Regions from separate parts of the Nocardia sp. NPDC055165 genome, predicted to be linked through region 1. Evidence: riboswitches for the same ligand, from Rfam matches in the RefSeq annotation. Region 1 holds a riboswitch; each other region holds the start of a gene.
What was found. A riboswitch is a leader RNA that binds a small molecule or an ion and turns the genes downstream of it on or off. The one in region 1 is predicted to bind S-adenosylmethionine.
Positions count from the first base shown of each region.

Region 2: it holds a riboswitch for S-adenosylmethionine, as region 1 does, so the genes downstream of both, ACWFRF_RS23165 (amino acid ABC transporter permease) here and ACWFRF_RS28315 (aminotransferase class V-fold PLP-dependent enzyme) in region 1, are expected to answer to the same signal.
Region 3: it holds a riboswitch for S-adenosylmethionine, as region 1 does, so the genes downstream of both, ACWFRF_RS33510 (bifunctional o-acetylhomoserine/o-acetylserine sulfhydrylase) here and ACWFRF_RS28315 (aminotransferase class V-fold PLP-dependent enzyme) in region 1, are expected to answer to the same signal.
Region 4: it holds a riboswitch for S-adenosylmethionine, as region 1 does, so the genes downstream of both, ACWFRF_RS21335 (rhodanese-like domain-containing protein) here and ACWFRF_RS28315 (aminotransferase class V-fold PLP-dependent enzyme) in region 1, are expected to answer to the same signal.

Region 1 covers NZ_JBSGSS010000016.1:182,466-189,847, forward strand. Annotated here, with positions in the region: gene ACWFRF_RS28295 (hypothetical protein) at 1-195, opposite strand, end outside; gene ACWFRF_RS28300 (S8 family peptidase) at 188-2,383, opposite strand; gene ACWFRF_RS28305 (AAA family ATPase) at 2,408-3,538, opposite strand; gene ACWFRF_RS28310 (class I SAM-dependent DNA methyltransferase) at 3,776-4,480, opposite strand; SAM riboswitch class IV at 4,654-4,768, shown strand; gene ACWFRF_RS28315 (aminotransferase class V-fold PLP-dependent enzyme) at 4,810-6,126, shown strand; gene ACWFRF_RS28320 (excalibur calcium-binding domain-containing protein) at 6,336-6,890, shown strand; gene ACWFRF_RS28325 (Uma2 family endonuclease) at 6,920-7,382, opposite strand, start outside.
Region 2 covers NZ_JBSGSS010000011.1:150,833-158,214, reverse strand. Annotated here, with positions in the region: gene ACWFRF_RS23190 (phytoene desaturase family protein) at 1-209, shown strand, start outside; gene ACWFRF_RS23185 (carotenoid biosynthesis protein) at 277-1,212, shown strand; gene ACWFRF_RS23180 (LppM family (lipo)protein) at 1,360-2,115, shown strand; gene ACWFRF_RS23175 (glycosyltransferase family 2 protein) at 2,117-3,289, shown strand; gene ACWFRF_RS23170 (hypothetical protein) at 3,544-4,263, opposite strand; SAM riboswitch class I at 4,630-4,723, shown strand; gene ACWFRF_RS23165 (amino acid ABC transporter permease) at 4,833-5,828, shown strand; gene ACWFRF_RS23160 (amino acid ABC transporter ATP-binding protein) at 5,825-6,586, shown strand; gene ACWFRF_RS23155 (ABC transporter substrate-binding protein) at 6,619-7,382, shown strand, end outside.
Region 3 covers NZ_JBSGSS010000027.1:37,853-45,234, reverse strand. Annotated here, with positions in the region: gene ACWFRF_RS33525 (oxygenase MpaB family protein) at 1-799, opposite strand, end outside; gene ACWFRF_RS33520 (TetR/AcrR family transcriptional regulator) at 940-1,575, shown strand; gene metX (homoserine O-acetyltransferase MetX) at 1,580-2,725, opposite strand; gene ACWFRF_RS33510 (bifunctional o-acetylhomoserine/o-acetylserine sulfhydrylase) at 2,722-4,038, opposite strand; SAM riboswitch class IV at 4,121-4,231, opposite strand; gene ACWFRF_RS33505 (TetR family transcriptional regulator) at 4,296-5,018, opposite strand; gene ACWFRF_RS33500 (MFS transporter) at 5,153-6,646, shown strand; gene ACWFRF_RS33495 (NADP-dependent isocitrate dehydrogenase) at 6,933-7,382, shown strand, end outside.
Region 4 covers NZ_JBSGSS010000010.1:65,478-72,859, reverse strand. Annotated here, with positions in the region: gene ACWFRF_RS21345 (PIN domain-containing protein) at 1-253, shown strand, start outside; gene ACWFRF_RS21340 (O-succinylhomoserine sulfhydrylase) at 318-1,526, opposite strand; gene ACWFRF_RS21335 (rhodanese-like domain-containing protein) at 1,537-1,953, opposite strand; SAM riboswitch class IV at 1,971-2,090, opposite strand; gene ACWFRF_RS21330 (Rv0361 family membrane protein) at 2,136-2,594, opposite strand; gene ACWFRF_RS21325 (FAD-dependent oxidoreductase) at 2,785-4,173, shown strand; gene ACWFRF_RS21320 (amidohydrolase family protein) at 4,358-5,209, shown strand; gene ACWFRF_RS21315 (DUF456 domain-containing protein) at 5,210-5,692, opposite strand; gene ACWFRF_RS21310 (CaiB/BaiF CoA transferase family protein) at 5,821-6,918, shown strand; gene ACWFRF_RS21305 (hypothetical protein) at 6,997-7,368, shown strand; gene yczR (MocR-like transcription factor YczR) at 7,355-7,382, opposite strand, start outside.

The DNA of each region.
Region 1 (7,382 bases):
CGGCACGCAATCGGGGCACGGCGCGTCGATGCGGTAGTCGACCCCGGTGAGATGGCCGAGCAGGATCTCGGTGAACGTCTCCTCCTGCCACGGAAACAGCCGCGCGCCCAGGTGCTGCAGCCGGTATACGCTCTGACAACTCAGCCGCCGCGCCGCGATCGGGTCGACGAAGATCTCCGCCGGGAACTCAGACATCGAGTGGGATCTCGATCGTCGGGTGGAGCGCTTCGAGCTGGGTGACATAGGTGCTGAGCACCCGCTCGTACAGGTCGTCGACCTTGGCGTGGCGCACGGTGATCACCATCGAGTAGCGGATCGGCTGTGCGTTGACGGTGGGATGGCCGGATTCCCTGGCGGTGTGGTGGATGTCGAAGACCGGGTTGCGCAGGCTGTTGACGCGCTTGCTCCGCTCGGCGTGCAAGACGGTGTCCCACTTGTGGGAGTCACGGCGCAGCACGGCCTCGGGGTCGAGTTCGGTCGCGCGGAAGAACGGGGCCGAATCCGGGTGGATTCTGGTCGGTTCGGCGAACCGCTCGTCATGCGGACGGAACGTGACATCGAGGCCGCTGCGGGTGTAGCTGCCCGGGTCGGCGGGGTCGACCGGGGTAGCGAAGACCAGGGTCGCCCGAATGCGGACCATCCCGGCGGGAAGCGCTGCGGGGAGCGGAATCCGGGCGCGCAGGTACTTCGCGGGGGTGAGCTCACCCTGATAGAGAACTCTGGCTTCGCCGTCGCCGCACAGAACCATGTCGGCCAGGGTGGCGGCGATACGGCCGTGTCCTGAGTCGGAATCCGGTGAACTGGTGCGTCTTTCGGCAGTGTGCACGAGCAGGGCCTTCAGGTCTAGCGCACCGAGTTTCGGGCCGAACAGGGTGCGGGCGCCCAGTGCGGCGCGCAGGGCCATCGGGGCGGCGAAGCTGGTGCCGGAGTCGGGAACAGCGGTGCCGTCCGGTTCGACGACGTGGAACGGTTCGTGATCGCTGCCGCCGAAGGCGAGCAGGTCGGGCTTCACGGTGCCGGGGGAGCGGCCCGGCCCGATCGCGGAGTACGGCGCGCGATTCCATTGCGCTCCCACCCGATCCGACGAACCGACCGCGAGCGCGTTGACGCTGTCGGCCGGAACCTGCACGCGCGCATTGCCACTCGGCTTGTCGGCCTCGCCGTTGTTGCCGACCGCGATGGTGGCCAGCGTGGTGCCGTCGCTGAGGTAGTCGTCCCAGAACGCGGTCCAGGCGTGCACTTCGTCGTCCTCGATGGGGAGTTCGGGCCCGATGCTGACATTGACGAACTCGTATTTGCGTTGGCGCAGCACGGTATCGATGCGCTCGATGGCCGAGTACAGCTCGCACTGGTCGTCGTCGGTGTCCTCGTCGAGCACCTGATAGTGGTCGATGTAGCCGTAGGGGACTGGGACCGGCTGGACGGGGTCCACGCTGCCGAACAGCAGCGCCGAGGTGACGCGGTGGCCGTGGTCGAGATAGGTGCGCTGCGGCGCGGCGCTGTCGGCGAAGGTGTGGGCGTCGACCCAGCGGGTCAGCGGGGTGCGTGCGGGGATGCCACCGTCGAAGACCGCGATGGTGAGTTCCCGGTCGGTCGGCTCGGCCGTCGGCAAGGCCGGGCGGAACGTCGACAGCGCTGTCCTGGTGGTGGTGTCGCGTCCGAGCTGGGTGCGCATGCGCGGCATGCGGCGGATCACCCTGGTGAAGGAGTAGCCGGCGAGCGCGGCGATGGCGGCGTGGGTTCCGGTGACGGGGACGAAGGCCAGACCACCGTTGTCGAGTCGGCGGTCGATGGCCACGTCGAGATCGAGATCGCGGGAGAAGTCGAGCAGACCCTGCAGGGCGATGTCGCGATCGGAGTGCAGCACCAATTCGGCGACGGTCTCCGAATTACGCGGTTGCGCTGCGAGTCTGAGCCTGTCGGCGGCATTGTTGAGCCGGAATTCCGCCAGGCTGACGATTCCGATCTCGGCGCCGCCCAGCGGTGTGTCGGCATTGATCCGCGCGGTGAGCAACTGCAGATTGACGCGGGTCGTCGCCAGGAACAGCAGGGTGCTCGCCCGTGGTCGGCCGTGCTCCGGCGCGATCGCCACCGGCCTGCTGCCCAGTGGATCCAACTGCATCGATGTGAGAAGTCGTGTGGGATAACCACTTTTGGACAGGTACTGCGGATGCAGAGTGACCGCCGTGACCGTCTCGTCCTCCGGGCAGGCCGTCTTCGGCAGCGCGTCCGCACTCGAGGTGGCCGCGCTGAGCATCGGCGCGAGTCGGGCTCGCGCCTGCGCCACCGTGTACGGGGACTGCGGCGAGCCGCCCGATCTGCTGGGAGAGATGGGCGCGGTGAGTCGCTCACCGAAGCCGATCAGAAATCGCGGTCCCGCCACCGGTGAATCCCCCCAGCTGCCACGTTATTCCCGTCGATGCGTGAAACCACGAATGGTGTCGCGCGACACCCCCGTCAGCGCGCTGATCTGGCGCTGAGACAAGCCTGACACGCCCGTCAGCGTCTGTGCCAGCCGTAACCGATCCGTTTTGGGAAGTTCAGCTGCCAGTCGCGCGGAATGCTCGGCCATCAGCCCGGGCAGTAGCTGGTCCTCGAGCACGCAACGCCTGCGCAATCGCAACATCGCGCGCTCGATATCGTTGAACGACAAGCCCTCCGACGCCAGCGCGACCGCGTCCACCGCGCCGTCGGGCAGTGGCTGCCCGGCGAATCGGCGAATCGCCTCGCAGCGTTGCTCGGCCTCGGGCAGCGCGAACTCCACGCTCACATCGAAGCGCCGCCACACGGCCGGATCCAGCAGATCGGCGTGGTTGGTCGCGCCGATGACCAGGCCCCCGCCGGTCGGCCAGTCGTCGATCTGCTGGAGCAGCACCGTCACCAGTCGCTTCAACTCGCCCACGTCGCGATCGTCGTCGCGACGCTTGGCGATGGCATCGAGCTCGTCGAGCAGCAGAACGCACGGCCGCTGCTTGGCGTAGTCGATGGCATGGCGCAGGTTGGTGCCGGTCTTGCCGAGCAGGCTGCTCATGATGGTCGCCAAGTCCAGGACCACCAGCGGTAGCGACAGTTGGTGGGCCAGCCAGGCCGCGGCCATCGTCTTGCCGACACCGGGCGGACCGACGAACAGCAAGCTGCCGGCCGGAGTCAGATCGGCGGCGGCCAGCCGGTCGGCCTGCCGGCGTTCGTCGACGATCTGGGTGAGCACGTCATAGGTTTCGGCGGCCAGGATCGGCACTTCGGCAGTGGAGCCGGGCGGGATCACCCGCAGCAGCGGCAGTCGGCTGTCGCCGTCGACCGGAATCGGCGTATCCACTTCCGCGCGTAGGGGGTTGGCGCGCGTGGGGTTCTGGCGCAGCAGCGCGATCAGCGCATCGGCCAGTTCGGGACTGGCATGCCGGTGGCGGCGCGCGGCGCGGCGCACGAACATTGCGACGTCCTGCTCGCGCCCGGCGAGCGCCAACCTGGCCAGGTGGACGAATTCGTCGGGTAGATCGGCGCTCACGTCCGCCGAAGTGGAGCTCAAGGCGTGTGACATGGTCTTCTTCCGATCAACTACGTGGACTATTTTCGCTTCACTCGATCGTACGGCGTCCATCACGGGCAAAGTTCACCCCTTGTGTACCGGTTTGACATCGGACCCCACCCGCAGCGCCACATTGATCTGCCGAGCCCTCAGCGCAGCGATTCCCTTCGTCGGATGCTAGTTCCGCCACGCCCCCTCATGGGCGATTCCCTTCGCGTCGGGCGTGCCTCGAAGCGTGCGGCGCGGTGCCTATGCGATGCCGAGCGTCCAGACCAGCGCCATGGTGAACGGGTGGCCGCGCAGGTCGGCCCACTTGGGTTTCGCCGCGAGCCAGGCGTCGTCCACCAGGGCCTCGGCCGCTTCGGTGAGGACCCAGCCCGCGTCGGTGCCCGCGGTGATGTGCTCGCTCAGCAGGTGCAGGTGGGTGCTGATCGCGATCGGATCGCCCCCAGCCGGGGTGTAGTGCGTCGGCATTCCGGTGACCATCATGAACTGTGGGTGGTAGCTGACGTGGGCGAACGTGGCTCCTGGGACAGCCAGCCGCGCGGCCTCGGCGTAGAACGGGCGCAGGTCCGGCAGATGTTCGTCGATCAGTGAGGAGATCACGAGATCGTAAGTGCCGCTGGGCAATTCGGTGGCACACACGTCGGCCCTGGTGAGTGTGCGGTGTACACCGCGTACGCGGGCACGGGCCAGCATGCCCGCGCTCAGATCGACGCCGTCGATCTCGGCGCTACTGCGGCTGCGCAACCACGCGCCGGTTCGCCCCGTCCCGCAACCCAGGTCGACCGCCTGGCGCACTCCCGCCCAATCCGGGCGGCGAAGCCGATCCAGCAGCGCCGAGTCCATCTCGTCCATCACGGTGCGCTCGTAGGTGTCGGCCCAGCCGTCGTAGCCGGTGGCGACATCGACGGTGGGGTAGTGGCGTCGGTCGAAATCGGCGAAGGCAGGCATCACCGGAGTGTCGCAAAGGAAAGCGCACGTGGACAACCGATTTCCCGCTGCGGGTCGCGACGGTCCGACCGCCGCGCCGAACCGGGAGATCTCGTGCGTGGCCGGGGTCGGCTCCGAGCGCGCCGGCGATCGGTGGTTGACAGGTCCGGTGGTCGTCTGTCACTCTCGTTGCAGGTCACGAGTACCAGCGTTCAGCCCCGGCTTGCTGGTCGGCAACCCTCCTCCGCGGTGGGGTGCTCCGGGTGACGACCAGGCTGACGTCCGAATTGGGCGCGGCAAGCGCGGGCCACCTCTTCAGGAGCGGGTCCCTGAGCCGACGGGATTTCGTCATGACTGCTGTAATCGACCCCACCTGTGCCATCGCCGCCGTTTCCGGTGCCGACCTGCAGGTTCCGCTCGTTCAGGGCGGTACCAGCTCCTACGCCAACTTCGACTACGCGGCGAGTGCGCCGGCGTTGAAGCAGGTCACCGACCGGATTTCGCAGTTGCTGCCGTTCTACGCCAGCGTGCACCGGGGCGCGGGATACGCCTCGCGGATCTCCACCGAGTGCTACGAGGCCTCGCGTGGGTCCGTTGCCCGGTTCCTCGACGCCGACGACGACCAGGTCGTGGTGTTCACGCGCAACACCACCGATTCGCTGAACCTGCTGGCCGGGTGCGTGCCAGGGGAGACCGTGGTACTCGATATCGAGCACCACGCCAACTTCCTGCCGTGGGCGAAGCACGGTCGTCGCGTCGTGCGAGCCGCCGCCACGGTCGAGGAGACGATTCAGCGTGTCGTCGCCGAGCTGTGCAGCAAGCCTGCCGCGCTGCTCGCGGTGACCGGCGCGTCCAACGTCACCGGTGAGGTGCTGCCGCTGGAACGGTTCGCGACCATCGCCCACCTGTGTGGTGCGCGCATCCTCGTCGACGCCGCGCAGCTGGCTCCGCATCGCCGGATCTCCCTGCGCGAGACCGGGATCGACTACCTCGCCTTCTCCGGACACAAGCTGTACGCGCCGTTCGGTTCGGGTGTGCTCGTCGGCCGGCGCGACTGGCTGGACGAGGGCGAGCCCTACCTGGCCGGTGGTGGTGCGGTGCGCAATGTCGGTGTGACAGAGGTCGAATGGGCGTGCGCGCCGCAGCGGCACGAAGCCGGTTCGCCGAATGTCCTCGGCGCGGCCGCTATTGCCGCTGCCTGCGATGCGCTGGCCGCCATCGATCCCACCGAACTCGTCGCGCACGAGCGCTTTCTGGCCGACCGGCTGCGTGACGGCCTGTCCGCGATCCCCGGCGTCGACCTGGTCGGTATCTGGTCCGACAGTCCCGACTGTGTGGGCATCGTCGCCTTCACGATCGCCGATGTCGCCCCTGGCAAAGTCGCCGCGTACCTCTCCGCCGAACACGCCATCGGCGTGCGCGACGGCCGCTTCTGCGCGCACCCCCTCCTCGCGAGCCTCGGCCTCGACGCCGCCCTCCGAGCCAGCATCGGCCTCGGCACCACCGCCGCCGATGTAGACCGCTTGATCAGTGCCGTAGCCACCCTGGTCAGCCACGGCCCCGCCTGGAATTACGCCGCCACCGACGGGCACTGGAACCCGACCCCCGAAACCCGTCCCCTCAGCGCCTCTTCCCCCGAAGGCGCCGCCCCCTGCCTGATCGGCTGAACTCGTCACAGGCGAGATTCGCCGAACGTCGGCCGTCGAGACCTGCTCTCGGCGGCCGATATTCGTTTTCCGTCGAGTGGTATCCGTCCGAGAACCCGACCGACCGCTTCTCGGAAATTCCAGGTTTGGACTGCCTCCCAGCTGGGTAACGCCTGTCGAACCCGTCGCGATGAAGCCCCCGAGATTGCCCGACAATCAAAGGGGACACCGTGACTCGACCGATTCAGCCGCCCGATCCGTGGGCTCGTCCGCCCCGCCGACCCGAAAAGAAGCGGCGTTGGCCGTTGCTGGCCGGGATCGGAGTCGCCGGCGTGCTCGGTCTCTCGGTCGTCGCCGGTCTCAGTGACGACAACCCCTCACCGGCCGCGCGGACATCACCCACCTCGACCCCCCGCGTCGTTGAATCATCGACCACGGCCAAGCCGTCGACGACCACCGCCGCCCCGACCACCACGGCGTCCACCGCCCCGACCACCACGATCGATCTCCCGCCGTCACCCATCGCACCCACCACCACTGCACCCACCACCACGATCGCGGCGCCGGCTCCACCGCCGGTCATCGTCCCCGTCCCGACCACCACCGTCGACCTCCCCGCCCCACGGGTGGCAGCCGTCCCGGAGCCCGAAGCGCCCGCGCCCGCCAGCGCCTACTACAAGAACTGCGCCGCTGCCAGAGCCGCCGGCGCAGCCCCGCTGCGCACAGGCGATCCCGGCTACCGCTCCGGCCTGGACCGAGACGGCGACGGCGTGGCCTGCGAATAGCGCCGATCAGATGCCGAGGCTGCCAGGCATCAGTCGAGGTCCGCGTCGAGGGCGTCCCAGGTGATGGTGACGTCGAGCGGATCAGTGATGGCGATCGCGAGGGGATTGTGCGAGCGGAACCGGGTTTCGGTGGAGATGTAGACGCCTGCGGTATTGAGACGAAGGATCTCGATGGATTTCACGCGGCCGTCGTTGTTCTCCATGCGGACGATCCAGTACTGCTCGATTCCCAGGCGGGCGTATTCCGCCCGTTTATCCACACAATCGGCGGTAACCGTCGCCGGTGATACCACTTCGACGACCAGCAGGGTGTCGCCTGCTGTCGGCTTGGTTTTCCACTTGTCGCGGGGGTCTTCGATGCAGCGGTACACAATGGCGTCGGGGCGGCGGAAGTTGAAGGGAACCTCCGAGACCAGCATGTCCAGTTCGCCGCTGGCCTTCAGGCAGGGCTGCCCGGTGGCGCGTTTCCGGATCGCTTCCCGCAGGGACTGT
Region 2 (7,382 bases), on a different contig from region 1:
ACGTGGAGATGTCACTCGATCAGATGATGCTGTGGCGGCCGCTGCCCGAGCTGTCGGGCCAGCGCGTCCCCGGCGCTCCCGGCCTGTATCTGACCGGCGCATCCACCCATCCCGGCGGCGGAGTCTCCGGAGCCAGCGGGCGCAGCGCGGCCCGGCTGGTCCTCGGCGACGGGCGCAAGCGCCGGTTCACGCCGCTGCGCAAGCGATGAAGGCCTGCCCGCCACACCGCCGGAGTCGGCCGCACGGCAGCACCGGCCCGACAGTTCGGCGGCATCGATGACCGGCACGATTCTCGACACAGGTCGTCGTACTCTCGCCGCGATCCTCGCCTGGTTACGCGCCGACCCACGCCGCGCGATGCCGGCCGTGACCGCGCTGGCGCTGGTGCTCGCGCAGATCACGTACCCGTTGAGCGCGGGGGTGGCGCGCGACCGGATCACCGTCGCGGTCGTGGTGCTGTCCGCCTCGACCGCCCTGCTGCACGCGGCGACCACTCGTGGATTGCGGTGGGCCGCCGGGTTCTTCGTCGTCGTGTCCGGGCTGGGGCTCACCGCCGAAATCGGCGGCACCGCGACCGGATTCCCGTTCGGCGGCTACGCCTATGCCGTCGATCGGCTCGGGCCCGCGTTCGCCGATGTCCCGTTGGCGGTGCCGTTGGCGTGGACCGGCGGGCTGTACCCGATCTGGATCGTCGCGGGCATGCTCGTGTCCCGCGGGCACCCCCCGAGCGCCTCGATCACGCGCCGCCCGGGTCGGTCCGGATCCGTGCGTGCGCGGGCACACAGCGCGTCGGACGCTCGACTGCTCAGCGGGTCGAATGCCGGGCGCGTGGGGCTGTTCGTCCTCGGCGCGGTCGGCTGGGATCTGTTCCTCGATCCGCAGATGGTGGCCGACGGCCAATGGACCTGGGCGGTCACCGACACGGGCCTGCCCGGCATCCCCGAGATCCCGTACACCAACTACCTGGGCTGGGCGCTCGTCGCCGTGGTCATGGCAGTGATTCTCACCCTGCTCGATCATTTCCTGCCGCCGCCGCGCGACCCGTCGGTGGCGGTCCCGGTCGCGGTGTTCGGGTGGACCTGGCTCGGCTCAGCTCTCGCGCACGCGGTGTTCCTCGGCCTTCCCGCGTCGGCGATCTGGGGTTTCCTCGGTCTCGGTGTGCTCGGAATCCCGTTGTTTCTGCGTGCGCGGGCCGCGCGACGCGCGTTCTGAGCGGGCAGGCCCCGCCGCGACACACCCCGATTCGGGGCGAAAATGCCTGATCGGCGCGGGTGGGTGGTGAACGCTGGGCCCGTCGTGTGGGCTCTCGGGCCTGAGCCTGGCACGATGTCAACCGTGCAGCCGAGTCCCGTCGCCGACATGCCCGCTCCTTCGCCGCGTCGTTCCGTGCCCGCGCGGCGCGTCGCGGCCGTTGCCGTCCTGCTGGCATTGCTCGTGCCCGCGCTCGCCGGGTGCCTGCGTGTGCAGGTGTCGATGGGGGTGTCGTCGAACGATCGCGTGTCGGGGCGGATCGTCGCCGCGGTGGTGCCGACGGGGCCTGAAGACAAGGGGCCGCAGCTGAAGGCGCCGGAGCAGCTGGCGGCGAAGGTGCGGGTGGAGAACTACAACCAGGACGGGTACATGGGTACCCAGGTGTTCTTCGACGATCTGTCCTTCGGCGAGGTCGGCCAGCTCGGTGGCCTGTCGGATCAGACCCAGGGCATGTTCACGCTCGAATTCCAGCGCAGCGGCGATCTGGTGAGTCTCACCGGGCGGGTCGACCTGGAATCGGTGCCGCCGCACGGCTCGGACGTGCAGTTCTCCGTGGCGTTCCCGGCCCGCGTCGCCAAGACCAACGGCACCCGTGAGACCACCGACAGTGAGAACACGGTGTCGTGGAAGCTGCCCGCGGGCGAGGTGTCGACCCTGCGTGCCGAGGTGAAGTACGCCGACCCCAACACCCGCTCGTTCGCGGGCTGGGCGGGCATCGTCGGCGGCATCACCCTCGCGGTGGCCGCGCTGATCGCGGGCCTGGCGTTCCGCGACCGCAACCCCGGCCCGCCGAACGCACCGCGTGGCGGTTTCTCCCCCTCGGAGATGTGGCGCGAAATCTCCAGTCGCAGACTGGGCCGCTGACATGAGCGCGGCTGCCCGCTACCTGACCTGGGCGGGCACCGGTCTGGCCGCGCTCGGCGCGGCCACCGCCGCCTACAACCTGGTCACCTTGCGCACCCTGCCGCGCGGGGTCGCGGGCGTGATCGAACCGGTCACGGTGTGCGTCCCCGCCCGCGACGAGTCGCAGCGCCTGCCCGCGCTGATCGCCGACCTTCGCGCGCAGGTCGGCGTCCCCCGCCTGAGCGTGCTGATTCTCGACGACGCGTCCACCGACGGCACCTACGAAGCCGCACTCGACGCGATCGCCGACGACGAGCGCTTCACCGTCCTGCGCTCGGCCGCCCACCCCGCCCCCGGGTGGACCGGCAAGGCCGCCGCGTGCGCGCGCCTGGCCGCCCGCACCGACGCGGCCGCCCTGGTCTTCATCGACGCGGACGTCCGCCTGGCCCCCCATGCGATCGCCGCCGCGGTGACCGAATTGCGCAGGCGCGGAGCAGGTCTGGTCTCGGCCTGGCCGAGACAGGACGCCGGTTCGACCGCCGAGCGCCTCATCCAGCCCCTGCTGGCCTGGTCGTGGGCCTCGACCCTGCCCGTCGGCCCCGCCAATCACAGCCTGCGCCCGTCCACCGTCGTAGCGTGCGGCCAGTTCCTCGCCGTCGACGCCGCGGCCTACCGCGCCGGCGGCGGCCACGCGGCCGTAGCAGCCAGCGCCACCGAGGACCTGGACCTGGCCCGCGCCATCCGCCGAGCAGGCCATCGCACCGCCCTGGTGACCGCGGGCCCCGCCGCGAGCACCCGAATGTATACCGGCACCACCGAACTCACCGACGGCTACACCCGCTGGCTGTGGTCGGCCTACGGCGGCCGCCGTGACACCGGCGCAGCCATCGGAATCCTCGCCGCCCTCGCCTATTGGATTCCCCCACTGGCCGCGATCTTCGGCCGCACCCGAACCCGCCGAGCAGGCCTACTCGGCTACCTGGCCGCCGTCACAAGCCGTCTGACCGCCCGCACCATCGAAACCCGCCGCCCCCCAACGGCCCTCGACCTCACCTCAGCCCTGGCCCACCCCCTCTCGGTAGCCCACTACCTCGTTCTCTGGACCCGCTCCCACCACCGCCACCGCACCGGCCGCCTCCGCTGGAAACAGCGACCTTTGGTGACGCCCGACGACGCCGTTACCCGCCTGGCATGACCACCGCCTCCGTCGCCACTCCGGCGGTTGACGACTGTTCGATGTCCAGATCCAGGTCTGCCCAGGCGATTTCGACCTTGACCAGGTCGATTTGCGGTGACAAGGTCCTGACCACGTAGCCCGATTCGCTCGGTGACGTACCTGCCGTCCGAAGTGAGACGCTGTTGCTCGATGGAGGACACCGGTCCGTCGTCGTCGACCATGCGGACGATCCAGTACTGGGCGATGCCGAGCCTGACGCCGACCCGCGAGTTTCAGGCGACCTCGGTAATGCCGATGGTGGGAAAGAAGAAGCAAGACCTGCCCGCATTGTCGGTGGTGCCGAAGACGGCGGCCAGGACGGTACCGCGGCCGGTGTCTACGGGGACAGCGCGAACGCCGCCGACGGGGATGGCAGCGAAGAGGAAGTCCCGGATGGCGGTTTCGGCGAGGGGACGCAGTTCGGCGGGAACCTCGGGCGGGACCATGGCGCGAACGATGTCGGCGATCGAGCCCATCGAAGCCATGCCGCCGCGACCGGTGCTGATATTGAGCCAGGCCACCTGCATACCGGAGGTTTTCGTCGCAGCGGTGTCGGGGGCGAGGCCGTAGGGCAGGAAGGTGAACAGGGTCTGGCCGGACTTCACGGCCGACAGGTCGATGCCCGGGATCGGGAGGGTGTTCGCCGGCCACGGCCCAGGGACCGCGCCCGCGACAGCCGGCACGAGACCCGCGCCGTCACCGGTGCAGTTCGCGGCGACCGTGGGGTACAGGAACGGCTGGATACCCAGGGATTTCAGCGTCTCGACGACGGTTTGGTAGGCGCCGAGCAGATCACCCGGGCCCGCCGATGGCCGAACAGCCGGCGCATCCCGGGTGACAGCGGGCGTCACCGGTGCGGCCGGTTCGGCGGCGGCCAGTGGCGCGGCCAGCAGTAGCGCGGCGGCGCAGGCCGTCAGCGAGGTCAGTGTGGTGGAACGACGTGCAACGATCACGGCGAAACTCCTCATCGACGCAGAGAAGGCCGACGCTACCGCGTGCGGTGGGTGAATCCGGACAGGTGAAGTCACCGGCCGTTCGGCGCGTCGCAATCTCGCAGCGAACCCGCCGCCGCGGCCCGGTGTCCGCCCCCTTCTCGGCACCGGACCCAACGACGCGTCCGCAGGATCCCTACGCCCGGACGCGTTCGCCCAGACCCCTGCGCACGCGCCCGCGCGCGAATCACCTACCGCGCCGAACCGGGGCAATTATGCCGGTGCCCACGATCGGTTCCAACCTCTGCGCTCACGTTGATTTCTATCGTTGCGCGCACTAGTGCATATGCCACATGCTGATTCAGCTCGGGCCACGACGGCCGGGCACAACCATCCAGAGCGACCGAGAGACCTGGCTCTACGACGTCGCAGCAACCCGCCCGTTTCGGGGTGTGGGTGCTTCTGCCGGGTTCGATGGAGGAGATTTTCTGCTGTCCACCTGTCCGGCCTGAGCGCCGCCAGATCGCGAACCCGTTGCTGGCCGGGTGGAGGTCACTGTGCCTCGTTCCACTGTTTTCCGAAGGATTCCCATGACCGCGTCTGCCGTATCCGGCGCCGAGACCGCGCCCGCACCGCCCGGCGACGCTCTCCCCGCCGACAAGGCGCCCGTCGACGACCTGCCCCGGATCGCCGGGTCGTGGCACCCGTGGCGCTGGGCCGTCGCGGCGATCGCCCTACTGCTGGTGGCCCAGTTCGCGCACGGCCTGATCACCAATCCGGGTTGGGACTGGGGCACTTTCGCCCAGTACTTCACCGCGAAGTCGGTCCTGGCCGCACTCCGGGTGACCATCGAGCTCACCCTGTGGGGCACCGCCCTCGGTTTCGCGATCGGCACGCTGCTGGCGATCGGGCGGGTGTCGAACAATCCCGTGCTGCGGGTGATCGCCTGGACCTATATCTGGGCTTTCCGTTCGATCCCGCTGATCGTGCAGCTGCTGTTCTGGTTCAACATCGCCTACCTGTATCCCCGCCTGTCCGTGGGCATTCCGTTCGGCCCCGGCTTCTACGAGTTCGATGTCAATGGTGTGATCAGCGGTTTCACCGCGGCGGTGATCGGGCTGGCCCTGCATCAGGCGGCGTATTCGGCCGAACTGATCCGGGCGGGTCTGCTCGCCGTCGACGACGGTCAGCTCGAAGCGGCGGCGGCGCTGGGGATTCCACGCTGGCGCCAGTTCCGCACGATCGTGTTGCCGCAGGCGATGCGCTCGATTCTGCCGAACGCGGCCAATGAGGTGATCAGCCTGTTCAAGGGCACCTCGATCGTGTCGGTGATGGCGATCGCCGAGCTGTTCTACCAGGTGCAGGTGATCTTCGGCCGAAACGGCCGGGTGGTGCCGCTGCTGATGGTGGCGACCGTCTGGTACATCGTGCTCACCACGGCGCTGTCGATCCTGCAGTACTACATCGAACGGCACTACGCCAAGGGCGCGCAGCGTGAGCTGCCGCCGACACCGTGGCAGCGGGTCCGCGCCAAGGTCACCGAGATCGCCGCCGGTGCGGCCGCACCCCGAGGAGCAACCCGATGACCGCAGCGGTGCTGGCGCGCGGAATCCGCAAGTCCTACAGCGGCACCGAGGTACTGCGTGGCGTGGATCTGGCCGTACGCGCCGGTGAGGTGGTCGCGCTGATCGGGCCGTCCGGCTCCGGCAAGTCCACACTGCTGCGGGTGCTCAACCATCTGGAAGCGCAGGACGCGGGCACCGTACACATCGACGGTGAGCTGATCGGCTACCGCCAACGCGGCAATACCCTGCGTTCGCTGCCCGACCACGCGGTGCGCGCCCAGCGCAGCCGCATCGGCTTCGTGTTCCAGCAGTTCAATCTGTTCCCGCATCTCACGGTGCTCGACAACGTGGTGCTCGCCCCGGTCTCGGCGCAGCGCCGTCCGCGCGGCGAGGTGATCGCCGAGGCGACACAGCTCTTGGAACGGGTGGGCCTGGCCGATTTCGTCGACGCCTACCCCCGGCGTCTGTCCGGTGGTCAGCAGCAGCGCGTGGCCATCGCACGGGCCCTGGCCTTGAAACCACGGCTGATCCTGTTCGACGAACCCACCTCCGCACTCGACCCGGAGCTGGTCGGCGAGGTCCTCGCGGTGATCCGCGATCTCGCGCACAGCGGCACCGCGCTGGTGATCGTCACCCACGAGATCGGTTTCGCCCGCGAGGTCGCCGACACGGTCGTGTTCCTCGACGAGGGCGTGATCGTCGAGCAGGGCGAGGCCGCCAGCGTTCTCGATCACCCCGAACACCCGCGTACGCAGGCGTTCCTGTCCCGCGTCCGCTGAACATCCCTTCCCACGAACAGGTTTCGACACTGATGAAGCTCTCCACTCTGATCGGCATCGTCGCGGCGGCCACGCTGTTGACGGCAGGCTGCACCGCCGAGCCCGAGGCCGCCGACACCGTGCAGGCCGGTGCGATCACCTACGACCTGTCTCCCGCCCAGGAGGGCAGGGTGCGCGCCGCCAAGGTCGACGCGATCGCCGCCGAGGTGCCCAAGGCCATCCGCGACCGCGGCACGCTGGTGGTGACCGGTCCCGCCGGTTCCGTGCCGCCGCTGCGGTTCTACGCCACCGACGACCGGACCGTCATCGGCTCCGAGGTCGACTTCGCCACCCTGGTGGCCGACATCCTGGGCCTGAAGCTCGACATCCAGGTGGCCGACTGGTCGCAGAACTTCGTGCGGGTGGATTCCGGTGAGGTGGACGCGTTCATCTCGAACGTGACCGTCACCGAGGAGCGCAAGGAGAAGTACGACTTCGCCACCTACCGCACCGACACCGTCGCCCTCGAGGTCCCGAAGGACAGCACGCTGACCTACACCGACCGCAAGAGCCTGGCGGGCAAGCGGATCGGGATCGGCGCGGGCACCAATCAGGAACAGCTGCTGGTGAGCTGGAACGAGAAGAATGTCGCCGAGGGCCTGCCCCCGGTCGACATCGCCTACTACCAGCAGAGCACCGACTACTACCTCGCGCTGGCCTCCAAGCGCATCGACGGCTACATCGGCCCGAACCCCGCGGCCGTCTATCACTCCGCCACCAGCGACGGCAAGATCATCGCCACCTTCTCCGGCGCGGG
Region 3 (7,382 bases), on a different contig from region 1:
GGGCAGCCATGATCAGCCCACGATTGCCGCGACGTGCGGCCGCCCAGACGATCGCCTTCCCCGGGACACGCACGGAGGCATCGACAACGCGGGGCATGTCGAATCGGCCGAGCTCGCGCATCCAGGCAGGCAGCGTCGAGATCGTCGCCAGCGACAGCACCCGACCACCGGCGGCGAACGTCATGCCTTTGCTCACCGACGGCCACAGCAGAAAGTGCATGGCCTCCACGGCCCGCTCGCTGACGCACAACTGCGGCCGGACGCGTTCGAAGTAGGCGCGCACCTCGGCCCGATTGCGCGGTACATCCGCGGGCTTACAGGTCTGCAGTTCGGCGGCGATCACGCATTCGGCCCAGTACCGGTCCTCCTCGGCGGGACTCAGCGGGCCGGGGCCGAACATCTCGTAGGCCTTGAGTACCGAATGCCACCCGGTGACATGGATCCACAGCTGGGAGTCGGGGTTGTTGGCGCTGTAGCGCTTGCCGCTGATCGGTTCGATGCCCGTCATCGGCGCGTGCACCTTCATCAGGTGTTCGGATGCCTGGGTGGCGGTGCGGCCGTCACCGAGCGCGACCAGCAGGAAGTAGGACAGCGTGTGGTCGAGGCGGGTGGCGGGATTGTCGTAGATCCCGTGTGAATCGGCGACCGCGGCGGTCAGGAACGGATCGAAGTGCTCGAGGGTGACCGCGCGCTGGAATCCGATCAGCGCGGTCGGCGCCGCCCACACCTTCCAGGTGGGGGAATCCGGCCCGAAGAAGCCGTAGTCGTCGCGACGCAGAGTCGACGCATCGAAAGCCATTGCACATGCCCCTTTGCAGTGCGAGAAACAATTGAATACAACACCACCGTAGCAATGGCTCGACGTGAATACAACGGTTGCGTAGGATTTGTACCGACAGGGTCGGCGGGTATCGTCGGCGAGCGAAAGGCAGGTGGGCGGTGACCTCGACGCAGGAGCAGCGACCTCGACGCCGCTATGCGCCGCGCCTGCCGCCGGAGCAGCGCCGCGCGCAACTTCTCGACGCCGCGTTCACGGTCCTGGGCCGGATGGAACTGCACGAGTTGAGCATGGAGGCCGTCGCGCAGGAGGCGGGCGTCGGAAAACCTGTGCTGTACACGGTGTTCAAGACCCGCGCCGAACTCGTCGAAGCGCTGCTGGAACGCGAACGGGAACGCGGACTGGATCAGATCGCCGACACGCTGCCCGAAGACCTGCTCGGCGCCGATCCGTTGGCCGCCGCCTCGGCGACCGTCGAAGCGTTCGTCGGTGTGGCACTGGCGAATCCGACCCGCTGGCGGCTGATCCTCGCCACCCCGGCGAGTGCGCCCGACGAATACCGTGCGGCGCTTCGTGCTTCGCGCGCCGAAATCTTGGAGCGCGCGGAATCGCTTGTCCGCATGGGCATCTCCGTGCTGCCGCGATGGTCGGGCATGGATGCCGGGCTACTCGCGAACTCGACCCTCACCATCGCCGAAATGCTCGGTCGACTGGGGGTCAGCGAGCCGGAAGAGTATCCGCGCGAACGACTTCAGGCCTACGTTCGCTCGATCGTCACTCTGCTGACCGGGCCCTGACGGCTCAGCGGTTCTCCCGCGCCAAGCGCATCGTCTCGGTGAGCAGCTTCGACACGGCGGCCGCCTCGGTGAGGAACCCGTCGTGCCCGTCGCGGGAGTGCACGATCTCGAGACCCGCGCAGCCCGGCAGTCCTTCGGCCAGCTCGGCCTGGGTGTGCAGGGGGTACAGGCGATCCGAGTCGACTCCGCCGACCACGCACGGCACCGCGGTGGAGGCCAGCGCGGCGGCGACGCCGCCGCGCCCGCGCCCCACGTCGTGGCGGTTCATGGCCTCGCTGAGCAGTACATAGGTGGCCGGATCGAAGCGCGAACACAGCTTGTCGGCCTGGTGCTCGAGGTAGCTCTGCACCGCGTACCGTCCACCGGTCCACGGGTCCTCGTCGCCCTGTGCCTTGTTGGCGAAGCGGTGATCGAGTTCGCCCTCGGTGCGGTAGGTCAGGTGCGCGATCCGCCGGGCCAGGCCCATGCCGGTCATCGGCGCGCGACCGGTGCCGTGATAGTCGCCGCCCTGCCAGTCGGGATCGGCCGTGATGACGGCCATCTGGGTGGTCTGGGTGCCGATCTGGTCGGCGGTGGCACGGGCGCCCACGGCCAGCACGAGCGCGGCTGAAACCCGCTCGGGCAGGCCGATGATCCACTCGAGCACCCGCATGCCGCCCATCGAGCCGCCGACGACAGCGCCGAGCCGCTCGATCCCGAGCACCTCGAACAACTGCGCTTCGGCTTTCACCTGGTCACGGATGTTCAGCTCGGGAAACCGCGCGCCCCATGGCTTTCCGTCGGAGGCGAGTGAGGACGGGCCGGTGCTGCCCTTGCAGCCGCCCAGCACGTTGGTCGCGATCACACACCACTCGTCGGTGTCGATCGGCGCGCCGGGCCCGACCATGCCCTCCCACCAGCCGGGCGCCCCGTCGGGCCCACCGACGACATGGGAGTCGCCGGTGAGCGCGTGTTCGACGAGCACCACGTTGTCCAGGGTGGGCGAGAGCTCGCCCCAGCGTTGCACCGCCAGCCGCACATCGGGGACGACGGCGCCGTTCTCCAGCGCCACATCCCCGATGGCGACCAGGCCGACGCGCCCGTCCGGCGGCGGCAGCAGGGCCACCCCGGTTCCTGGTCGGGCGATCGGCGATTCGGTGCTCACAGTCACGTCGTCGCCGCCGCGAACCCGGCCCGCAGATCGGCCAGAATGTCGTCGATTCCCTCGATGCCCACCGCGAGCCTGACCAGGCCGGGGGTGACGCCGGCCGCCAGCTGCTCTTCGGGCGTCAACTGCGAGTGCGTGGTCGACGCCGGGTGAATCACGAGTGAACGCACATCACCGATGTTAGCTACATGGCTGTGCAGGCTGAGCGCGTCCACGAACTTCTTGCCCGCGTCGACGCCGCCTGCCAGCTCGAACGCCACGATCGCGCCCGCGCCCTTGGGCGCCAGCTCCTTGGCTCGCGCGTACCAGGGCGAGGACTCGAGGCCCGCGTAGAACACCGCGTCGACGCCCGGCTGCTCGGCGACGAACTTCGCGACCGCCTCGGCATTGCTGACATGCCGTTCGACCCGCAGGCTCAGCGTCTCGATGCCCTGGGCGATGAGGAACGCGTTGAACGGCGAGACCGCGGCACCCAGATCGCGCAGCAACTGCACGCGAGCCTTCAGCGCGAACGCGGGCGCGCCCAGATCGGCGAACACCGCACCGTGGTAGCTGGGGTCGGGCTCGGTGAAGCCGGGGAAGCGCGCGTTGCCGTCGGCGTCGCGCACCGTCCAGTCGAAGGTGCCGCCGTCGACGATCACGCCCGCCACGGCCGCACCGTGCCCACCCAGGTACTTCGTCGCCGAATGCACGACGATGTCGGCGCCGTGGGCCAGCGGCTGGATCAGGTAGGGGGTCGCGACGGTGTTGTCCACGATCAGCGGAAGGCCGTTCGCGTGCGCGACACCGGCGATGCCGGGGATGTCGAACACCGCGCTGCTCGGGTTGGCGATGGTCTCGCCGTAGAACGCCTTGGTGTTCGGCTGGATCGCGGCTTCCCACTGCGCGAGGTCATCGGGATCCTCGACGAACGAGACCGTGATTCCCAGCTTGGGCAGCGAGTAGTGGAAGAGGTTGTAGGTGCCGCCGTAGAGGTGCGGGCTGGACACGATGTGGTCGCCCGCGCTCGCCAGGTTCAGGATCGCGTAGGTCTCCGCGGCCTGGCCCGAGGCCAGCAGCAGCGCCGCGACGCCACCTTCGAGCGCGGCCACGCGCTGCTCCACCGCGTCCTGGGTGGGGTTCATGATCCGGGTGTAGATGTTGCCCGGCTCGGCGAGACCGAACAGCGCGGCGGCGTGATCGGTGTCGCGGAAGGTGTAGGAAGTGGTCTGGTAGATCGGCAGCGCCCGCGCGTTGGTGCTCGCGTCGGGAGCTTGGCCCGCGTGGACCTGCTTGGTCTCGAAGGACCAGTTCTCGGGCAGGGAAGAGTCAGTCATGTCGTGCTCCAAATGGGTGTCAGCCGGGGGATCTCGTCAACTGGGTCGGATCGACTGGCAACAACACATGGGGGCCTCCTGCAGTGCGCGCTTGCTCTCGACTTTCGAGAGCCCGGTCATCACCCGGAGCACCCCACCGCAGCTGGAGGGTTGCCGACCAGCGAGCCGGGGCTTGGCGCTGGTACTCATGACCTTGCCGTCATGTTAACCGGAGATCTCCCGCGGGCGGAAACTTCCCCCGCATTTCCCGCCGAAGATCACTCGCCGGACGGTGTGCCGAAGCCTGGCGTGTCGTCCACCGGTGCGCCACAGACCTGCCGCAAGCCGTGGTAGGCGCGCAGCACGGCGTCGCGCGTGACCCGAACGGCTACCGTCGGTGACCCGCTCAGCAGTGCCTGTTCGGTATCGGCGACCGAGAGATGGCACAGCATCTGCCAGATCCCGGCCACCAGCTTCACCGTGAAGTCCTCCGGTGACGTGCCCATCCGCTGCGCGAGCTCGGTGCACACCGCGACGTTCTTCTTCTCCGCGTATTCCAGCGCGCGCGCGTTGACCGACTGGCTGGTGCGCATGATCCGCTGCATCTGCAGGAACTGACGGATGAACCGGATACCGTCCGCATCCGCCTCGGCCTGGACCACCTCCAGGTAGGCGCCGCACAGTGCCTGGAGTTCGTTGCCGGTGTTCGGCTGGGAGCGCAGCGCGACGGCGACGGAGACCCCGAAGTCGTCGATCGGGGCCAGCACGATGTCTTCCTTGAGCGCGAAGTACCGGTTGACGGTGCGTGGGGACACATCGGCACCCGCGGCGATCTGCTCGACCGTCGTCGCGTCGAACCCTTGGCTGTCGCACAGGTCGAGTCCGACCGCCACGATCGCGGCCTTGGTCTGGAGTTTCTTGCGCTCGCGCAGGCCCAGTGGCGCGCCGGCAGCCGGTTCGGTCGTCCGGTCGGCGCTGATCGGAGTGGTCGAGTCCAGCATTTGACCAGCCTACCGTGTCGGCCGCTTTATCTGTCCAACTAGGCCAATTGGCGCAGTCAGACATTTTTCTCTTGACGCCAATTGTCTCACAGTGCCAGGATTGGTCCACACTGATCGAGTGACGAGGAGTCCTGGTGACCAGCACCGAGATAGAAACGAAACATGTTGATTCCCAACAGAGTTCGATGCGGTGGTGGGCGCTGGTCGTGCTCTCCGCCGCCCAGCTGATGGTGGTGCTCGACGCCACCGTGATCACGATCGCCCTGCCCTATGCCCAGCGTGACCTGGGGATCAGCGACGGCGACAAACAGTGGGCGCTCACCGCGTACACACTCATCTTCGGCGGGCTACTGCTGCTCGGCGGGCGGATGGCCGACTACCTGGGCCGGCGCCGGATCTTCCTGGTCGGCCTGGTCGGCTTCGCCGCCGCGTCGGCGCTGGCGGGGCTCGCGCAGACCGGTCCGCAGTTGTTCGTCGGCCGAGGTCTGCAGGGTGCGTTCGCCGCGCTGCTCGCCCCCGCGGCCTTGTCGCTGTTGTCGGTGATCTTCACCGATGTGCAGGAACGGGCCCGCGCGTTCGCGGTGTTCGCCGGCATCACCGCCGGTGGCATCGCATTCGGGCTGATCGTCGGCGGCGCGCTCACCGAATTCGCGTCGTGGCGGTGGACGCTGCTGATGAACACGCCGATCGCGCTCATCGCGGTAGCCGGTGCGGTGGCGGTGATCGCGCGCGATATCCCGGTGCCCAGAACCGGCGGCTACGACCTGCCCGGCGCCGTCACCGTGACATTCGGCTTGGTGTCGATCGTCTACGGATTCAGTCGCGCCGCCGAACACGGTTGGCTGGCGGGTAGCACCCTCGGCCTGCTCGGGGCCGGCTTCGCCTTGCTCATCGCGTTCGTCTTCATCGAGGCACGCTCGGCGAACCCGCTGCTGCCACTGCGAATTCCGGGTGAGATCAATCGCGGCGGCGCTTTGCTGGCCGCGCTGCTGATCCCGATCGCGATGTTCGCCATGTTCTTGTTCCTGAGCTTCTACTACCAGAACACCCTGGGGTATTCGCCGCTGAAGGCCGGGATCGCGTTCCTGCCGTTCCCCGTGGGCATCGGGATCGCGGCGGGCATCACCAGTTCGTTGATGCCCAAGTTCGGGCCGCGTCCGCTCATGGTGGTCGGCGCGCTGCTCGGCGTCGTGGGACTGCTGTGGTTGGCACAACTGAGCTACGGCGACGGGTACGCGCTGAGCGTGCTGCCCGCGCAGCTGTTGATGGCGCTCGGGATGGGCCCGCTGTTCGTCGGGATGCAGGCCGTGGCCCTGCATCAGGTCGATGCCGAGGACTCCGGTGTCGCGAGTGCCCTGCTCAATGCCGCCCAACAGGTCGGCGGCGCCGTCGGCACCGCCCTGCTGACCACCCTGTCGGTGCAGGCCGCCGAGAACTACGTCACCGACAACCCGACCGTCGACCACCTGATCGAACGCGCCTCGATCTACAGCTATGACGTCGCGTTCTATATCGGCGCCGGCTTCTTCCTCGCCGCCGCCGTGGTGATCGCGGTGATGATCCGCGACAAGCCGGAGAACCTGATCGAAGGCGACGAACACGCGGCCGCGATACCCGTCGCGGTCTGACCTTCTCGACGAGGCCCGCGCTACGGCGCGGGCCTCTTGTTACCACTCAGTAGCCGGTCAAGGCCCGATCGGGTGATGACAGGCGGGCCGGGAGGGCTGTCCCGCACAGTGGGGCCTCCCGTCGCGGTGAGGTGGGGGACAGCAGTACGCTCGTCTTGTTTGCACCACACGTCCCGCAGACAACGCGGGGCATATACGTTGTCTGTTGGAACTGCTGGGGTCCGCTCACAAGCGTGTTCGCCTAGCCGTGCAATAAGGGCACCCACCGAGGAGGACACGAAGATCCATGTCCAAGATCAAGGTTGAAGGCACCGTTGTAGAACTCGACGGCGACGAGATGACCCGGATCATCTGGCAGTTCATCAAGGACAAGCTGATCCATCCCTATCTCGACGTGAACCTCGAGTACTACGACCTCGGCATCGAGTACCGCGACAAGACAGACGACCAGGTCACCGTCGACGCGGCCAATGCCATCAAGAAGTACGGCGTCGGCGTGAAATGCGCCACCATCACCCCCGACGAAGCGCGGGTGAAAGAGTTCGGCCTCAAGAAGATGTGGCGCTCGCCCAACGGCACCATCCGTAACATTCTGGGTGGCACCATCTTCCGCGCGCCGATCATCATCTCCAACGTGCCCCGGCTGGTGCCCGGCTGGACCAAGCCGATCATCATCGGCCGTCACGCCTTCGGCGACCAGTACCGCGCCACCGACTTCAAGGTCTACGAGGCGGGC
Region 4 (7,382 bases), on a different contig from region 1:
CGTCCTTCGCCGGGAAGGCCTGCCCGTGCTCGACCGAGGTCAGATCATCGACCACATCGACATCATTCCGATCGATCACGCTGTGCTGAACGAAGCCGAAGCGATCATCTCGCACATCCGGACACTCGACGCCATTCATCTCGCCTCGGCATTGCGCAGCGGCTTGGACGATCTCACGGTGGTGACCCACGACAAGAACATGGCCACCGTCGCGGGCCACCTGGGGTTCGCGGTCTACGACCCGGTCCGGTAGGCGATCCACGAGTCCGACGTCGACCTGCCCGTTGCGACAGGCCGACTCGGGACGTTCGGACGAACTAGCTCAGGGCGTTGTCGAGGTCGCCGAGGAGATCTTCGAGGTCTTCCAGACCGACCGAGATGCGAACTACCCCGTCGGACAAGCCGATTGACGCGCGCCCCTCCGGGCCCATGGCTCGGTGGGTGGTGGTGGCGGGGTGGGTGATCATGGTTTTGGCGTCGCCGAGGTTGTTCGAGATGTCGATGATGCGGAGGCGGTTGAGGACCTCGAAGGCTCGCTTCTTGCCGTCTTCGCCGTTGAGGGCGAAGGTGACTACGGTGCCGCCGCCGGTCATCTGCTCTTTGGCCAGCGCGTGTTGCGGATGTGATTCCAGGAAGGGGTATTTCACCCAGTCGACCGAATCCTTGGTCTCCAGGAACTCGGCTACCCGCAGGGCCGACTCGGTGGAGTGGCGCACGCGCAACGGCATGGTTTCCAGGCCCTTGAGCAAGGTCCAGGCGTTGAAGGGGCTCAGGGCGGGGCCGGTGTGGCGCATCAGGGTTTTGACGGGGCCGTCGATGTAGTCCTGGGCACCGAGGATGGCGCCGCCGAGGACGCGGCCCTGGCCGTCGATGTGTTTGGTGCCGGAGTAGACCACCACGTCGGCGCCGAGTTCGAAACCGCGCTGGAGCAGGGGGGTGGCGAAGACGTTGTCCAGCACCACCTTCGCGCCCGCGGCGTGGGCGAGCTCGGTGACCTTGCGGACATCGACGAGGGTCTGCATCGGGTTGGCCGGGGTCTCGAAGAACACGGCCTGGGTGGGGACGGAGAGGGCCTGCTCCCACTGGTCGAGGTCGTCACCGTCGACGAACACGGTTTCGATACCCCAGCGCGGCAGGATCTCGTTACAGACCACGAAACAGGACCCGAACAGGCTGCGGGCGGCGACGAGACGGTCGCCCGCCTTCAGCAGGGCGCCGAGCGCGGTGAACACCGCCGACATGCCGGACGCGGTCGCGAAGGCCGCCTCGGCGCCGTCGAGCAGGCGGATGCGCTCCTCGAACATGGCCACGGTCGGGTTGCCGAAACGCGAGTAGACGAAGTGCTCGACGTCGCCGGTGAACGCGGCCTCGGCGGCTTCGGCGTTCTCGTAGACGAAACCGGAGGTCAGGTACAGCGCCTCGGAGGTCTCGTCGAAGCCGGAACGGCGCAGACCGCCGCGCACGCCGAGCGTGCCGGGACCGACGCCTTCGGGCAGTGGCTTGTCGAACGAACCACCGGTGATCATGCTTTTCTCCTTATGCCTGACGCCACGGCAGGCCGACAGCGCGCCAACCGGTGCTGCCGCGCTGACCGAACGCGTCGGGACCACCTTCGAAACCGTCGAGCACGTTGTAGGACGGTGCCACGCCCGCCGCGGTCGCCAGGTTCGCCGCGTGCGCGGAACGCTGACCGGAGCGACACAGGAACACCACGGGTGCGTCGTCGGGGCGACCGGCGAGTGCCTTCTCGAGCTGCACGCCGAACTCGGGATTGCGGGTGCCGGTGCCGTCGACCCACTCGATGAAGTGGGCAGGGCGTTCGATGGAACTGGTGTCGGGAATGCCGATGTGTGCCCACTCGCCTTCGGTGCGCACGTCGACCAGCACAGCGCCGGGGTGCTCGGTGAGCAGCTCCCACGCCTTCTCAGGGGTGATGTCGCCGGCGTAAGTCATGTCGATCCTCCTGCGTGAATCCGCTCTTGCCGTGCCGGAAATCCCCGAACACACGGCCAGGTCGTCACCCGGAGCACCCCACCGCGGAGGAGGGTTGCCGACCAGCGAGCCGGGGCTTGACGCTGGCACTCATGACCTTGCGATCTGAGATTGCCTCGGCACCGGTCATCGTGTCAAACGATTCAGAAGGAACACACCAGCCACGCGCTGTCGACGCGGGTCAGTTTCCAGTTGCTCGCCGCCGGGTTGCCGTTGACCACGAGCGCCGCGTCGATCTTGGCGCGGTCGCCGTTGACGGTGGCGTTCTCGAAACCCTTGCCGTCGATCGTGACAGTGGATTTCGGGCCACCGAGCTGTTCGCCGAGGCCGGATTTCTCCTCGTCGAACCCGGGGCAGGCCACACCGGTCGGCGGACGGAGGTCGCTGCGCGAGCGCGCGTCGATATAGTTGGTGACGGCGGCCGCGAGACGGTCGGCCTCTGTGACATTTTTCTCAGCGGGTGAGAGCAGTCCACCCGCCACGATGCCGATGAGCACGATGATCGCGATCACCGCGGCCGCGACGAACGGGACGATGGAACGCTTGTCGGTCTGATCCACCACTACGGGCTGGTCATCCGAGCCTGTTTGCTCCTCGTTCATGCTGTAATCCTGACAGACCCGCGCGGGCAGCTACACCGCGCGCCGGGTGGCTGCAACGCCGCAGCTAGAATCGCCTTGATTGCGGTCGGCTGCCGACGTCGATGGCAGCTGCCAGTAAGCGGATGTCCGACTTAGCCTAAGCTAAGTTGACGCCGTCAAATCAGTTCTCGACCAAAGGGTGCGCGTAGAAATGACCGAACAGAGTGCAGCGACTCGCCCACTTCGCATTGCGATCGTGGGTGCGGGACCGGCCGGTATCTACGCCGCCGACGCGTTGATGAAGTCCGATGCCGACGTGAGCATCGACCTCTACGAGCGTATGCCCGCGCCCTTCGGCCTGATCCGCTACGGCGTCGCCCCTGACCACCCGCGCATCAAGGGCATCATCACCGCCCTGCACAAGGTCCTCGACAAGGACCAGGTCCGCCTGCTCGGCAACATCGACTACGGCACCGACATCACCCTCGACGACCTGCGCCAGTTCTACGACGCGGTCATCTTCTCCACCGGCGCCAACGCCGACCGCGCCCTGGCCATCCCCGGCATCGACCTCGACGGCTCCTACGGCGCCGCGGACTTCGTGTCCTGGTACGACGGCCACCCCGACGTCCCGCGTTCCTGGCCACTCGACGCCGAGAAGGTCGCGGTCCTCGGTGTCGGCAACGTCGCCCTCGACGTCGCGCGCGTGCTCGCCAAGACCGGTGACGAACTGCTGCCGACCGAGATCCCGCCGAACGTCTACGAAGGTCTCAAGGGCAACAAAGCCCTCGAGGTCCACGTGTTCGGTCGTCGTGGTCCCGCGCAGGCCAAGTTCACGCCCCTCGAGCTGCGCGAACTGGATCACTCGCCGACGATCGAGGTCATCGTCAACCCCGAGGACATCGACTACGACGAGGGCTCCGAAGCCGCGCGCCGTAACTCCAAGCAGGTCGACATGGTCGCCAACACCTTGGAGCAGTGGGCCATCCGCGACCACGGCGACCGCCCGCACAAGCTGTTCCTGCACTTCTTCGAATCGCCCTCGGAGGTCCTCGGCGCAGACGGCAAGGTCGTCGGCCTGAAGACCGAACGCACCCAGCTCGACGGCACCGGCAACGTCAAGGGCACCGGCAACTTCACCGACTGGGACATCCAGGCCGTGTACCGCGCCGTGGGCTACCTCTCGCAGAACGTCACCCAGCTGCCGTTCGACGATCAGGCGGGCACGGTGCCCAACGAGGCCGGCCGCGTGATCGCCGACGACACCGCCGAAGGTGACGCCCGATTCATGCCCGCCACCTACGTGACCGGCTGGATCAAGCGCGGCCCGGTCGGCCTCATCGGCCACACCAAGGGCGACGCCAACGAGACCATCGCCTGCCTGCTCGACGACGCCAAGGCCTTCGCCCCCGCGCCGAAGCCCGAGCTCGACGCCGTCACCGAGTTCCTCGAGGGCAAGGGCATCCCGTTCACCACCTGGGCGGGCTGGTACCGCCTCGACGCCCACGAGCGCGCCCTCGGCGAGCCCGAAGGCCGTGAGCGCGTGAAGGTCGTGGAGCGCGAGGACATGCTGCGCGCCTCCGAGCCGAACAAGGCCTGAGTTTTCGGCGCGCTGGCGCGCGCGTGTTCGCGGCCCTGAATGGCCCGCCGATCCCTCCTCGGGGTCGGGATGTGCGGGAGTTGGGTGTGCTGTCATGGCAGAACTCGGGGTTTCAGTGGTCCCGTCCTAGTGGGGGCGCGACGTTGAGCGCGCTCGCGCCGCAGAGATAAGGCATTCTGTACTGGTGTTCGATGCCCACGTCCACATCATCGATCCGCGGTTTCCGCTGATCGAGAACGAAGGCTATCTCCCCGAGCCCTACGTGATCGATGACTATCGAAAGCGTATGGCGCACTTCGATGTTCGCGGCGGTGCTGTTGTCAGCGCGTCTTTCCAAGGCGCTGATCAGACGTACCTGAAGGCAGCACTGGCCGCGCTCGGTCCCGACTGGGTCGGCGTGACCCGGCTCGATCTCGACGCCACCGACGACGAGATCCTCGCGCTGAACCGGGCAGGCGTACGCGCCCTGCGGTTCAACCTCAAGCGCGCCGCCGCCGACATCACCGAGATGACATTGCAGGCGTTGCGCGCCCACGAACTGGCGGGCTGGCACGTGGAGCTCTACATCGACGGTCAGATGCTGGCCTCGCTGCAACCGGTGATCTCGAAGCTGCCCGCGCTCTCGATCGACCATCTCGGCATGTCCGACGAGGGTCTGCCGTACCTGCTCGACCTGGTGGACCGCGGCGCCAGGGTGAAGGCGACCGGGTTCGGCCGGGTCGAGATGGATGTGGCCGAGACGCTGCGACGCATCCACACCGTCAACCCGGGTGCGCTGATGTTCGGCAGCGATCTGCCCGGCACGCGCGCAGGCAGGCCGTTCGAGGAGCGCGATGTGGACCTGATCTCGCAGGTGGTCGGCTCCGATATCCACGCGGTGCTCGAGGACAATGCCCGCGAGTTCTACCGGCTGCCCGCGGTGCGTCGCCCGAAATCCGAGCCGCTACCCCGCACCGAGAATCCGACTATCCCGATCCCGCGCAATCAGCTCCCCGGCGCGGACGACCACACCCGTCCGCTGCCGATCATCGAGTAGTCAGCTGATGATCGCGCCGGTGAGCCACACACCGGACGCGATCAGCGCGCCGAACAACTCGACCAGCATCGACAAGCCGACGCCCTTGAGCGCGTGCACGGTCGCGGGCCAGGCCAGGTCGTTGGTCTTCAAGCGGTACAGCTCGGCCAGGTACACACCGAGCACGAAGCCGATGAACAGGCCGACGATCGGGATCACGAAGAAGCCGGCGATGCCGAGCACCGCACCGGCCAGCAGCGCACGGTTCGACACTCCGGCTTCGCGCATCCGCTTGCCCGGCCAGGTGTACTTCACGATGCCGGAGAGCGCCAGCGCGACGGTGGCGATCGCCAGCACCGTCCAGGCCGTCGTACCGCCGGTCATGAACGCCCACACCGCGATTGCCGCGAAGATGAGGATCACGCCCGGCAGAATCGGTACGATCACGCCGACGATGCCGACCAGAATGACAAGGCCGACAACGACCTCACCCCACACGCCCACTATCGGGTCCTCCCGTTGCCACGCCGAGTCGCGCTCGTGCGAATTCTCGCCCATGCTCTACCCGAGCCGCCACCCCAGCGCTATTGTCGGAGTGTCAATACCGTTCGACGACGAACTGAGGTCACCGCGTGAGCACGGAGTCCACCGCCAAGCAGGGGCCCCTTGCGGGCATCAAGGTCATCGAGTTGGCAGGCATCGGGCCAGGTCCGCACGCCGCGCTGCTGCTGGCCGACCTCGGGGCCGACGTGGTGCGCGTGCAGCGCCCGAACCAGCTGCCCGGCTTCATGGAACGCCCCCAGTGGCGCGGGCGAACGATCGTCGAGGCGAATCTGAAGGACCCCGCCGACGTCGCCAAGATCCTCGACCTGGTCGAGAAGGCCGACGTGCTGCTCGAGGGCTTCCGCCCCGGCGTCACCGAGCGCATGGGCCTCGGACCCGACGAGGCGCTGGCCCGCAACCCGCGCCTGGTGTACGGCCGGATGACAGGCTGGGGCCAGCACGGCCCGCTCGCCGATCGCGCGGGACACGACATCAACTACATCTCGCTCACCGGTGTGCTCAATGCCATCGGGCGCAAGGGCGAGCGGCCGGTGCCGCCGCTGAACATGGTCGGCGACTTCGGTGGCGGCTCGATGTTCCTGGTGTTCGGCGTGCTCGCCGCGCTGGTGGAGCGGCAGAATTCCGGCAAGGGCCAGGTGATCGACGCCGCGATGATCGATGGCGCGCTTGCCCTTTCGCACATGATCTGGGGTATGCGCGGGGTCGGCCTGTGGTCCGACGAGCGCGGCACCAACCTGCTCGATACCGGCATGGCCTTCTACGACACCTATGAGACCTCCGACGGCAAGTACATGGCCGTCGGCGCGATCGAGCCGCAGTTCTACGCCGAACTGCTGGCCGGGCTGGAGATCGACCCGGAAGGTCTGCCGATGCAGATCGACCCGAACGGTCAGGAACAGCTGCGCAAGCTGTTCACCGACAAGTTCCTGACGAAGACCCGCGACGAGTGGGCCGCGATCTTCGACGGCACCGATGCCTGCACCACACCGGTGCTGACCTTCACCGAGGCCACCGAGAACCCGCACATCGTGGCCCGTACCGGCCTGATCGACATCGACGGTGTGGTCCAGCACGCGCCCGCGCCGCGCTTCTCGCGCACACCGGGCGGCACACCCACTCCCCCGCCGAACGTCGCGACACCGATCGAAACGGTCTGGGCTGACTGATTTGGCGGCCTGTCGTCGGTAAAGTTTTCCACTATCGACGACAGGCCGAGGTTCCGAACCGTCAGAACCCCACCGAAGGTGCTCGCCGCCCTCATCGCGGTCACCACCTTCGGCGCGGCAGTGCTGTGCTTCATCCTGGCCGAGGGATTGTTCGACACCCGTACCGCGCAGATCGCCGAAAACCATTGCCACAGTGCGGCACCGGTGCCGGTGATGGTGAGCGTGCTGAACGGGCTGGCGACCGGGATGCTGCTGGCCGCCGCCGTTTCGCTGCTGTGTCTGCTGGTGCTGCTGTTCCGCTATCCGTCCGAACGCGGCGCCGTCGCGGTGCCGCTGACCGCGCTGGGGTTGGTGGCCTCGGTGCTGTTCATGTTCGGGGCGGGGTACGAAACCGTGCGCCCCGAACCGGCTTCCACCGGGCACAACCCGTGCGCGTTCAGTAGCAGGTGAGTGGCTGGAGCGGA